Regions from separate parts of the Desulfonatronum thiodismutans genome, predicted to be linked through region 1. Evidence: predicted binding sites of a transcription regulator. Region 1 holds the regulator's gene; the other holds the start of a gene.
The links. Region 1 encodes HrcA, which represses chaperone genes, less so after heat shock. Its sites were predicted from a motif close to TGTTAGCACTCNNNNNNNNNGAGTGCTAACA; they were not measured.
Positions count from the first base shown of each region.

Region 2: a site for HrcA is predicted at 2,251-2,281, ahead of groES (co-chaperone GroES). Genes of this name have one in related genera too.

Region 1 covers NZ_JPIK01000013.1:64,519-69,614, forward strand. The annotation lists gene dnaK (molecular chaperone DnaK) at 1-827, opposite strand, end outside; gene grpE (nucleotide exchange factor GrpE) at 912-1,523, opposite strand; gene hrcA (heat-inducible transcriptional repressor HrcA) at 1,555-2,586, opposite strand; gene rfbD (dTDP-4-dehydrorhamnose reductase) at 2,764-3,654, opposite strand; gene rfbB (dTDP-glucose 4,6-dehydratase) at 3,651-4,685, opposite strand; gene GY33_RS0110365 (response regulator) at 4,828-5,096, opposite strand, start outside.
Region 2 covers NZ_JPIK01000006.1:101,403-106,498, forward strand. The annotation lists gene GY33_RS0105885 (ABC-F family ATP-binding cassette domain-containing protein) at 1-1,067, opposite strand, end outside; gene amrB (AmmeMemoRadiSam system protein B) at 1,146-1,949, opposite strand; gene groES (co-chaperone GroES) at 2,309-2,599, shown strand; gene groL (chaperonin GroEL) at 2,671-4,317, shown strand; gene GY33_RS0105905 (GGDEF domain-containing protein) at 4,517-5,096, shown strand, end outside.

The DNA of each region.
Region 1 (5,096 bases):
TTGATCTCCGTCTCCATTGAGGTGGAGAGTTCCTTCTTGGCTTTTTCCCCGGCTTCCTTGAGCCGCTGCAGGGCCATGCGGTCCTTGGACAGATCAATTCCGTTGTCCCGCTTGAATTCAGCTACCAGGTAGTCGATGACCCGGTGGTCGAAGTCCTCGCCGCCCAGGAAGGTGTCGCCGTTGGTGGCCCGGACTTCAACGACGTTGTCGCCGACTTCCAGGATGGAAATGTCGAAGGTTCCGCCGCCCAGGTCGAACACGGCTACCTTTTCATTCTTCTTTTTATCGAAGCCGTAGGCCAGGGAGGCCGCGGTGGGCTCGTTGATGATCCGCTTGACTTCCAGTCCGGCGATTCGTCCGGCGTCCTTTGTGGCTTGGCGCTGGCTGTCGTTGAAGTAGGCCGGAACGGTGATCACGGCCTCGGTCACGGTTTCGCCCAGATAGGCTTCCGCGTCGGACTTCAATTTTTGCAGGATCATCGCCGAGATTTCCGGAGCGCTGTACTTTTTGCCGTTGATGTCCACGTAGGAGTCGCCGTTGCTTCCTTCGACGATCTTGTACGGGCAGCTGTCCTTCCAGGACGTGATTTCCTTGGCGTCGAACCGCCGACCCATCAGTCGCTTGATAGCGAATACGGTCTTTTCCGGGTTGGTGACAGCTTGGCGCTTGGCAATCTCACCGACCAGCCGTTCCTTGTCGGTGAAGGCCACGATGGACGGAGTGGTTCGCCCGCCTTCGGGGTTGGTGATGCATTTGGGCTCCTTGCCCTCCATCACATAGACGCAACTATTCGTTGTTCCCAGATCAATACCGATGATTTTTCCCATGTTTTTGATTCCTCCTGAACGCGATGGATATTTTTCGATCAAGTTAAGGTTGATTGTCCGCTTGTAAAGGGGCGGAAGCAAAAATTATACGGCGCACTCCATGCTGACCAGCACCTTGGCCGGACGCAGCAGCCGACCTTTGAGGCGATAGCCTTTTTGAACCACTTGGCAGACCTTGCCGGGCTCGAAGTCCGGATGCGGTTGTTGAGCCAGGGCTTCGTGCCAATTAGGGTCGAAGATTTCGCCGGCTTGGCCCAGGGGCTCCAGATTGTGGCGGGCGAGAATATCCAGAAACAGTTTGCGGGTCATTTCCACGCCGTTGAGCAATTCCTTGCCCGTGCCGGTCTTGCCGCCGTGTTCCAGAGCCAGGTCCAGGTTGTCCAGGATCGGCAACAGGTCCTCCAGCACGGACTCGGTGGCGAATTTGCAAAAGTCATCCTTTTCCCGTTGCAAGCGCTTCTTCAGATTTTCAGTGTCCGCGGCAATGCGCAGCTTTTCATCCTGAACCTGGGCCAAAAGCCGACAGTTGGGACAGACTTTTTCCTCGCAAAGTCGGGTCAACCGTTCCTCGTCGATCATCTCCGGCGTTCCGGTTTCTTCAGGTTCGTGCGCGACATCCTCGACATCAATGTTTACGCCCACGGTAATGTCCGTCTTGTTTGCCGCCTCGGCGTAGGGATTATTTTTCTGGGACATGCGTTCCTCCTTGCGAATCTGCCCATCATTATTAAAAGCGATTTCTCAAGAGCTGGCTGATCACCTGGGCCGTGAATTCAACCAGTGGGACGACCTTGGCGTAATCCATGCGGATCGGGCCGATGATGCCCACCACTCCCAGGGGGTCGTCCTGTCCCAGGTAGGGCGATGAAATCAGCGTGAATTCCTGCAAGCCTTCCTGGTCCTCTTCGCGCCCGAAGATGATGGATATGCCGTCGGGCTTGGCCACCTTGTCCAGCAGTTCCAGAAGTCGGGTGCGTTCTTCCAGCATCCGCAGCAGTTCCTGAAGCTTGGCCGGGTTGGCGAATTCCGGATGGGTGAAGAAGTTGACCGTTCCCTCGACATAGACCTCCCGTTCGCTGCCGCCGGTGAAAACCTGCTGGGCCAGGACCAGGGCCTGTTGGCTGACGGCTTGGTACTCACGCTGGACCGCGTCCATTTCCTGGAGGAGCTTGGTTCGGACTTGGGCCAGGGTCCGGCCTTGAAACAGTTGGTTCAGGTAATTGCTGTACGTGACCAGGTCGTCCGTGCCCAATTCCGGCTCCACGGAGACGATCTTGTTTCGGACGATGCCGCCCTCCACCACCAGAATGGCCATGGCCAGGCCGGGCTTGAGTAGGACGAAGTCGATGTGCTTGAAGCCGATGTTCGAGGCCTTGGGTGCCAGGACCATGCTCACCTGACGGGTATAGGCCGACAGGAGCCGGGAGGCGTTGCGCAGCAGTTCGGTGACGTCCAGGCGGTCGTCGCCCATGTTCTCGGTAAGTCGGTTCCGTTGCTCCAGGGTGAGTGGGTGGTACTTCAGCAGGGTGTCCACGTAGAAGCGAAAGCCTTGCGCCGAGGGAATCCGCCCGGCCGAGGTGTGAGGCTGTTCCAGGTAGCCCTTATCGGTCAGGTCGGCCATGATGTTGCGGATGCTGGCCGGGCTGAGGTTCAGGCTGGACTTTTTGGCGATGGTCCGGGATCCCACGGGCGCGGCCGTCTGGATGTAATCCTCAATGAGCGTCGTCAAAACGCCGATTTCGCGTGGCTGGAGTTCCATGTTGCTATCCTGTCTAGCACTCGATGCGAGAGAGTGCTAGACCCAATAAATATGCCGGAAGGTTCTGTCAAGGAAAGAAGGGATTGATTCCGGTTAGATTCGTTCTTGAACCTCACCCGTGATCAGAATCGGTATCGCGAAGTAGATGGCCCGGTGCGGGCGCTTTGCTACTGAAAGTCAGCAGACGTGGCGGAATACGTATTCCCGCAGTCCGTGGAGCCAGGGGCGAGGTTTGACGCCGGTAAGCGCGGTGAAGGATTCGGTGTTCAGCACGGAATAGGCCGGGCGGCGGGCTTTTTGCGGATATTGGTCCGAGGTGATGGGGTGAACGTCGCATTGCAGGCCCATGGCTTGCACGGCGGAGGCGGCCAGCTCGCACCAGGAGGCGCAGCCGCCGTTCACGAGGTGAAATATCCCGTTCTCTCCGGTCTTGAGCAATTCCACGGAGTATTCGGCCAGATCCGGGGTGTAGGTCGGAGAGCCGACCTGATCGTGGACCACGTTCAAGGAGGCGCGCTGAGAGGCAAGGGTGAGAATCTTGCTCACGAAGTTGGTCCGCCCCGGTCCGAAGAGCCAAGCCGTGCGGACGATGCTCAATCGGTCCAGGGCCAGTTCCCGCAGCGCGTTCTCTCCGGCCAGTTTGGTCTTGCCGTAGATGCACAGCGGATTGACGGCGTCGTCGGGCCGGTAAGGCTCGCAGCCCTGGCCGTCGAAGACGAAGTCCGTGCTGTAATGTACCAACTGGATGCCGCGTTGCTTGGCCAAACGACCGAGCTTGACGGGCAGGAGTTTGTTCACCCGCATGGCCAGGTCCGGCTCGTCCTCGGCCAGGTCCACCTGGGTGTAGGCCACGGTGTTGCAGATCACGTCCGGCTCGTGGCGGTCCAAAAAGGCGGCGAGTTGATCCGTGTCGAAGAGGTCTACGTCTTCCCGGCCCACGGGCAGCGCGGTCCAGTCGGTCTTGGTCAGGGCGGCGCAGAGGGATTGACCCAAAAGGCCGGTCTTGCCGCCCAGGACCATGACGGTTCGCGGTGTCTGGTGCGCGGTGGAATCCGTTTGCTCGCTCATCGTCGCTCTCCGTACCAGGCGTCCATGAAGTCCCGGTAGCTGCCGTCCTGGACCCGGCGCAGCCATTCGCGATTGTCCCCGTACCACTGGATGGTTTCCTGAAGCCCCTGCTCAAAGGTGACGGACGGGGCGAATCCCAGCTCTCGGGCGGGAAGGGAGAAGTCCATGGCGTAGCGTCGGTCGTGACCGGGCCGGTCCTGGACGTAGCGAATCAGGGAGTGGGGCTTGCCCAGCAGGTCCAGGATGGAGGTGACCACCTGGATGTTGGTACGCTCGGCGTCGCCGCCGAAGTTGTAAACGGCTCCGGAACGGCCTTGGTCCATGGCCAACTCCACGCCGCGGCAATGGTCCAGGACGTGAATCCAATCCCGGATGTTGGCCCCGTCGCCGTAGACCGGCAGGGGCTTGTCCTCCCAGGCCAGGGTGATCATCAGAGGGATCAGCTTTTCCGGAAACTGGAACGGGCCGTAGTTGTTGGAGCAGCGGGTGATCACCGTGGGCAGACCGTAGGTCTCATGATAGGCCCGGACCAGCAGATCCGCTGAGGCCTTGGACGCGGAGTAGGGGCTGTTTGGGGCCAGGGGCGTATCCTCGGTGAACAGGCCCTTCGGGCCGAGAGTCCCGTAGACCTCGTCCGTGGAAACCTGCAAAAACAATTCGATTCCCGCTTTGCGGGAGGCCTCCAGCAGATTGTGCGTTCCCTGAATGTTCGTGGTGATGAACGGCGAGGAATCGTGGATGGACCGATCCACATGAGATTCGGCCGCGAAATTGAGCACGGCCTGGATGCGGTGTTCGGCCAGCAGGCGGGGAACCAGTTCCTGATCGGCGATGTCACCGTGGACGAAAACATACCGAGAGTCCTGAGCCTGTTCCAGGGCCAGGAGGTTCATCTTGTTTCCGGCGTAGGTCAGCTTGTCCAGGTTGACGACGAGCATATCTTTTCTGCGCTCCAGCAGGGCCAGAATGAAGTTGGAGGCGATGAACCCGCATCCTCCGGTGACCAGGATGCGGTTGAGGCGACGTTGCATGGGTGCTCCTTTGAAAATGCGAGCGCGAAGATTTTGAAACGCCCGGATGTCTTTTGAGCGTAGATGTTGAGCGACTGGCGAGATAAAATTATTGTGTCGTGGGCAAAGGCGTGAGGCTTGTAGCCTCGGCTCGCGGCAAAGGTCAAATATCGGTTTGGGAGCCGGTCATCCCCGTCAAGGTCTGGAGCACCTCGACCATCAAGTGTTTGTCCCTGGGCAGCACCCTGTCAATCGTCACATTGAGGGGCACGGTTTCCGGGTTGCTGGTCAGGAGGATGAAGGGAATGTTGGCGTTGCGGCCCTTGGACGCGCGAATGGCCGCGACTACGGCCACCCCGTTGAGCCGGACCAGCTCCCGTGCCAGCACCGCGATGTCGAACTTTTGGCGCATCAGCAGCTCAATGGCCGCGA
Region 2 (5,096 bases), on a different contig from region 1:
CCGTTGGGGCCCATGATCCCCAGGCGGGTTCCGGGGGAGAGCAGGATGTCCAGATCGGCGAACAAAGGCCGTTCGCCCAAGGTCAGGCCCAGGCCGCGGGCCTCCAGCAATCGCTTGGTCTTGCGGCCCGTGGCGTCGAAAGCGATGTCCGCGGTCTGCTTCAGGGCGTTGCGGGCGCTGACTTCAGCCAGCTCGTCCTGGAGACGATGGGCTTCGTCGATACGCGCCCGGGCCTTGGTGGTCCGGGCTTTGGGTCCGCGGCGCAGCCATTCGATCTCCCGGCGGACCTTGTTGGCCAGAACCTGTTCCCGTGCTTCCTGGGCCGCGACCAGGGCCTCCCGCTTGTCCAGGAACGTGCTGTAGTTGCCCTCGACCCGAAGAAATCCCTCGGGGTAGACGCGGTTCAGCTCCACGGTCCGGTTGGTGACGGTTTCCAGAAAGACCCGGTCGTGGCTGACCAGGACAAAGGCGAAGGGGACCTGAAGCAGCAGTTTTTCCAGCCAGAGGATGCCTTCCAGGTCCAGATGGTTGGTGGGTTCGTCCAGCAGGAGCAGGTCCGGTTCCTGAATCAGGGCTCGGGCCAGGGCCAGCCGCTTGCGCCAGCCGCCGGACAAGGTGTCCACCGGGGTGGGGCCGTCGGGCAGATGCAGGCGGCTGGACATCTCCCAGACGCGTTGAAAGGCTTCCGGGCCCGAAATTCTTTCGTGGAGTCGCTCAGGGGATCGCTCAGGCGGTCTCTGGGCTGACTCTCCAGGGGATTCGCCGGACGATTCTTCGGTCAGGGCTTCCAGCAGAACCTGCTCCACCGTGCTCCCAGGGGCGAAGCGTTCTTCCTGGGCAAGATAGACCACGCGCACGTCCTTGCGCCGATGCACCTCGCCCTGATCCGGCTCTTCCAGTCCGGCGACGATTTTGAGCAGGGTGGATTTTCCAGAGCCGTTGGGACCGATCAATCCCGTGCGCTCGCCTTCGAACAGGCCGAGGGAAATGCCGGAGAACAGTGGGTGGGCGGTGAAGGCCTTGGTCAGGCCGGTGAAGGAGACGAGAATCGGCGTAGCCATGGGCATGGCATCTACACCACAAACGATCGGACTGGAAGAGAGGTTTGGTACCGGTTCGCCAAGGCAGTCGCCCCTTCGGCTGGCCTATTCCACCACCACCCCCGCGTAGCCGACAACCTGAGAAAAATCCCCGGTCACGTCCCCGGAAGTGGCATAGGCGATCAGGCTGGCCTGGGTCGCTCCGAGTGCGTTGGCCGTGGCCAGCCCCAGGGTCATGGGCAGCATCCCGCACATGGAGATCCGCTGGTCGTGCACCGTGGCGTAGAGCTTTTCCGGGTCGCGCTCCAGGGCTGCTTGCAGGGCCAGGCCGTCCAGTTCCTTGGCTTGCTGGGCGGAAACGAAATGGCTCATGTCCGAACTGACGAGGATCAGTAATGGTTTGGGCCACTTTGCGAGCACCGCGGACAGCTCCTGAGCCGTGCGCAACAACACTTCCAGGCTCGGCTCGGCCACGGCCAGCGGGACGATCTTGGTTTGGGGGCGGACGGCCCAGAGAAAAGGCAGGATGACTTCAAGGGAGTGTTCCTGGAGGTGGGCTTGGTGATCCGCCTGAATTGCCGGGGCGGCCTCGAAGATGCTTCTTGCCAGTTCCTCGTCCACGTCCAGGTGTGCGCCGGGCAGCAGCCAGCGGCCGTTGGGCCACAGGGCCAGGGGGCGTCCGAGTCCGGTGTGGTTCGGGCCCAGCAGGAGCACGGTTTCCGTCTGGATTACTTCAGAAAGGGTCTTGCCGGCCACGGCCCCGGAGTATGCATATCCGGCGTGGGGCATCATGGCCAGAAGGGCTTTGCGCGGCGTGGATACAAGGGGGAGATAGCTTCGGACTTCAGATTCCCAGGCTTGTTTCGTGCCGGGATAAAACCGACCGGCCACGACGGGATTGCGATCCATGATGGTCCTCCGATCAAGACTTTGAGATAACGGGTTCAGCGCGGTTGGGAAAAGCACCGCGACTGTCGGGCAACAAGACCCAAGTTTTACGCCGAAACCTTTGTACTGCCCAGACACGGCCGAGGAGATTTTTGCCGCATTTGCATCACGATAGCGTATTCAGTTGTTCAGGCTAAAATTATTGCGGCATAATCTTTAAAATTTATTATTTACTCTCAATTCGCTATAAATAGGTTATAAAAGTGATATTCAGCTTGAAAACGGACTTGCCTTTCTCTGGCGTCTCGTGGATAAGCACTCCTGCTAGCACTCACCGTCTTCGAGTGCTAGCAAAACAAACCAATTCGGAGGAGAAAAAAATGAAACTGAAACCATTGAATGATCGTGTTCTGGTGAAGCGGCTTGAGGGCGAGGAAGTGACCAAGGGAGGGATCATCATCCCTGATTCCGCCAAGGAAAAGCCGATGAAGGGCGAAGTGGTCGCCGTGGGTCCCGGCAAAGTGGGTGACGACGGTAAGCGTGCCGAGATGGCCGTGGCCGCCGGAAACAAGGTGCTCTTCAACAAGTACGCTGGCACCGAGATGAAGGTAGACGGCGAAGAGTTTCTGGTGATGCGCGAGGACGATATCCTGGCCATCATTGAAGAGTAGGCTTTTCGCATCGCGAATCGACCGAGCACATCAGCGACATCAACGAATTTTACGACGCAAGGAGAATAACCATGGCTGCTAAAGAATTACTTTTTGATACCAAGGCGCGTGAACGGCTGAAAAAAGGCATAGACACCCTGGCCAACGCTGTAAAGGTAACTCTGGGACCCAAGGGCCGCAACGTGGTCATTGAGAAGTCCTTCGGTTCCCCGATCATCACCAAGGATGGCGTAACCGTTGCCAAGGAGATCGAGCTGACCGACAAGTTCGAGAACATGGGTGCCCAGATGGTCAAGGAAGTGGCCAGCAAGACCAGCGACGTGGCCGGCGACGGCACTACCACCGCCACCATCCTGGCCCAGGCCATCTACACCGACGGCGTGAAGCTGGTAACCGCCGGCCGTAACCCCATGGCCATCAAGCGCGGTATCGACAAGGCCGTGGAGGCCGTGACGGCTGATCTGGTCAGCCAGACCAAGCCCACCCGCGACCAGAAGGAAATCGCCCAGGTCGGCACCATTTCCGCCAACAACGACCCGACCATCGGCAATATTATCGCCGAGGCCATGAACAAGGTCGGCAAGGAAGGCGTGATCACCGTTGAGGAAGCCAAGGGCCTGGAGACCACTCTGGAAGTGGTGGAGGGAATGCAGTTTGACCGCGGCTACCTCTCCCCCTACTTTGTGACCGATCCGGAAAAGATGCTTTGCGAATTGGACGAGCCGCTGATCCTGATCTGCGAAAAGAAGATCTCCAGCATGAAGGACATGCTGCCCGTGCTGGAGCAGGTGGCCAAGATGTCCAAGCCCCTCCTGATCATCTCCGAGGACGTGGAAGGCGAAGCCCTGGCCACCCTGGTGGTGAACAAGCTTCGCGGCACACTGCAAGTTTCCGCGGTCAAGGCTCCCGGCTTCGGCGAGCGCCGCAAGGCTATGCTCCAGGATATCGCCATTCTGACCGGCGGGCAGATGGTTTCCGAAGACCTGGGCATCAAGCTGGAGAACATCTCCCTGAACGACCTGGGCAAAGCCAAGCGCATCGTGATCAACAAGGAAAACACCACGATCATCGACGGCGCCGGCGATGCTGAGCAGATTAAGGCCCGGGTACGTCAGATCCGCAGCGAGATCGAAGAAACCACTTCCGATTACGACCGTGAGAAGCTGCAAGAGCGGCTGGCCAAGATCGTCGGCGGCGTGGCCGTGATCAACGTGGGTGCGGCCACCGAGACCGAGATGAAGGAAAAGAAGGCTCGGGTCGAGGACGCCCTGAACGCAACTCGTGCCGCGGTTGAGGAAGGAATCGTGCCTGGCGGCGGCGTGGCCCTGGTCCGTGCCGTGAAGAGCCTGGGTGCCATCAAGACCGCGGACGACGACGAGGCCGCCGGCGTGACCCTGGTCCGGCGGGCCATCGAGGAGCCGCTGCGGATGATCGCCGCAAATGCCGGCTTCGAAGGCTCCATCGTGGTGGAGAAGGTCAAGGACGGCAAGGACGGCTACGGCTTCAACGCCGCCACCGGCGTGTACGAAGACCTGATCGCCGCAGGGGTCATTGATCCCAAGAAAGTGACCCGCATCGCGCTGCAGAACGCCGCTTCCGTGGCCGGCCTGCTGCTGACCACCGAATGCGCCGTGGCCGAGAAGCCCGAGCCCAAGAAGGATATGCCCATGCCCGGCGGCGGGATGGGTGGAATGGGCGGAATGGGCGGAATGTACTAAACGCCTCTCCGCGAGAACAGATACAGCTTCACGGCAAAAGGCCGGACATTTTGTCCGGCCTTTTGCTTTTGGTGCGGCAAGAAGGTCTTGCGCGAATTGTAAGGTTTGCTTTAAGCACGGTTTCAGGGCAAGGGAATGAGTTGGTCAATTTGCCTGGTTTTTGAGAACGACATGAATCGTATGGGCAAGGGGTGGTCGGATGAAACGGTGTTTTGAAGATCTCTGCGGAACCATGGATCGGCTGGGGGTGCCCCGTGAGTCCAAATGGCGCGGCTTGATAATGTATATGCGCAGTATCAGGGATTACGAGTTTCTGACTCCGGAGCAACGAGAGCAGGCGCAGGAGTTGGTCATGGAGGTGCTGCGGAAGAGGGACTTTTCCGAGGAGGCCTTCCGCAAGCTGCTCCGGGGCAACGAGGGGATCATCAATGACCAGTGGCGGGCAAAACTGACAGAGGCCTTGCAGGATACCGCGCTATTGATCAAGCAATTTCAGGATGTGCTGGTGCATCGAAAAAACGACGTTCAAGAGTTGGGCGTAATGACTTTGGAAACCATCCAGAGCGAACAGCCCCTTGACGAAATGGTGCGTGGCATTCAAGGCGGCTTCCAGAGGATCGAGGGGTTGTTGCAAAACGATCTAGAAACCATCGTCACCATGGGACTGACCGACGACCTGACCAAGCTGAACAACCGTCGGGCCCTGGACGCTTTTCTGAGCCGGGCCGTTTCCGAGGCCGTGGCTTCCGGAAATCCCTTGTCCATGATCTTCATGGACA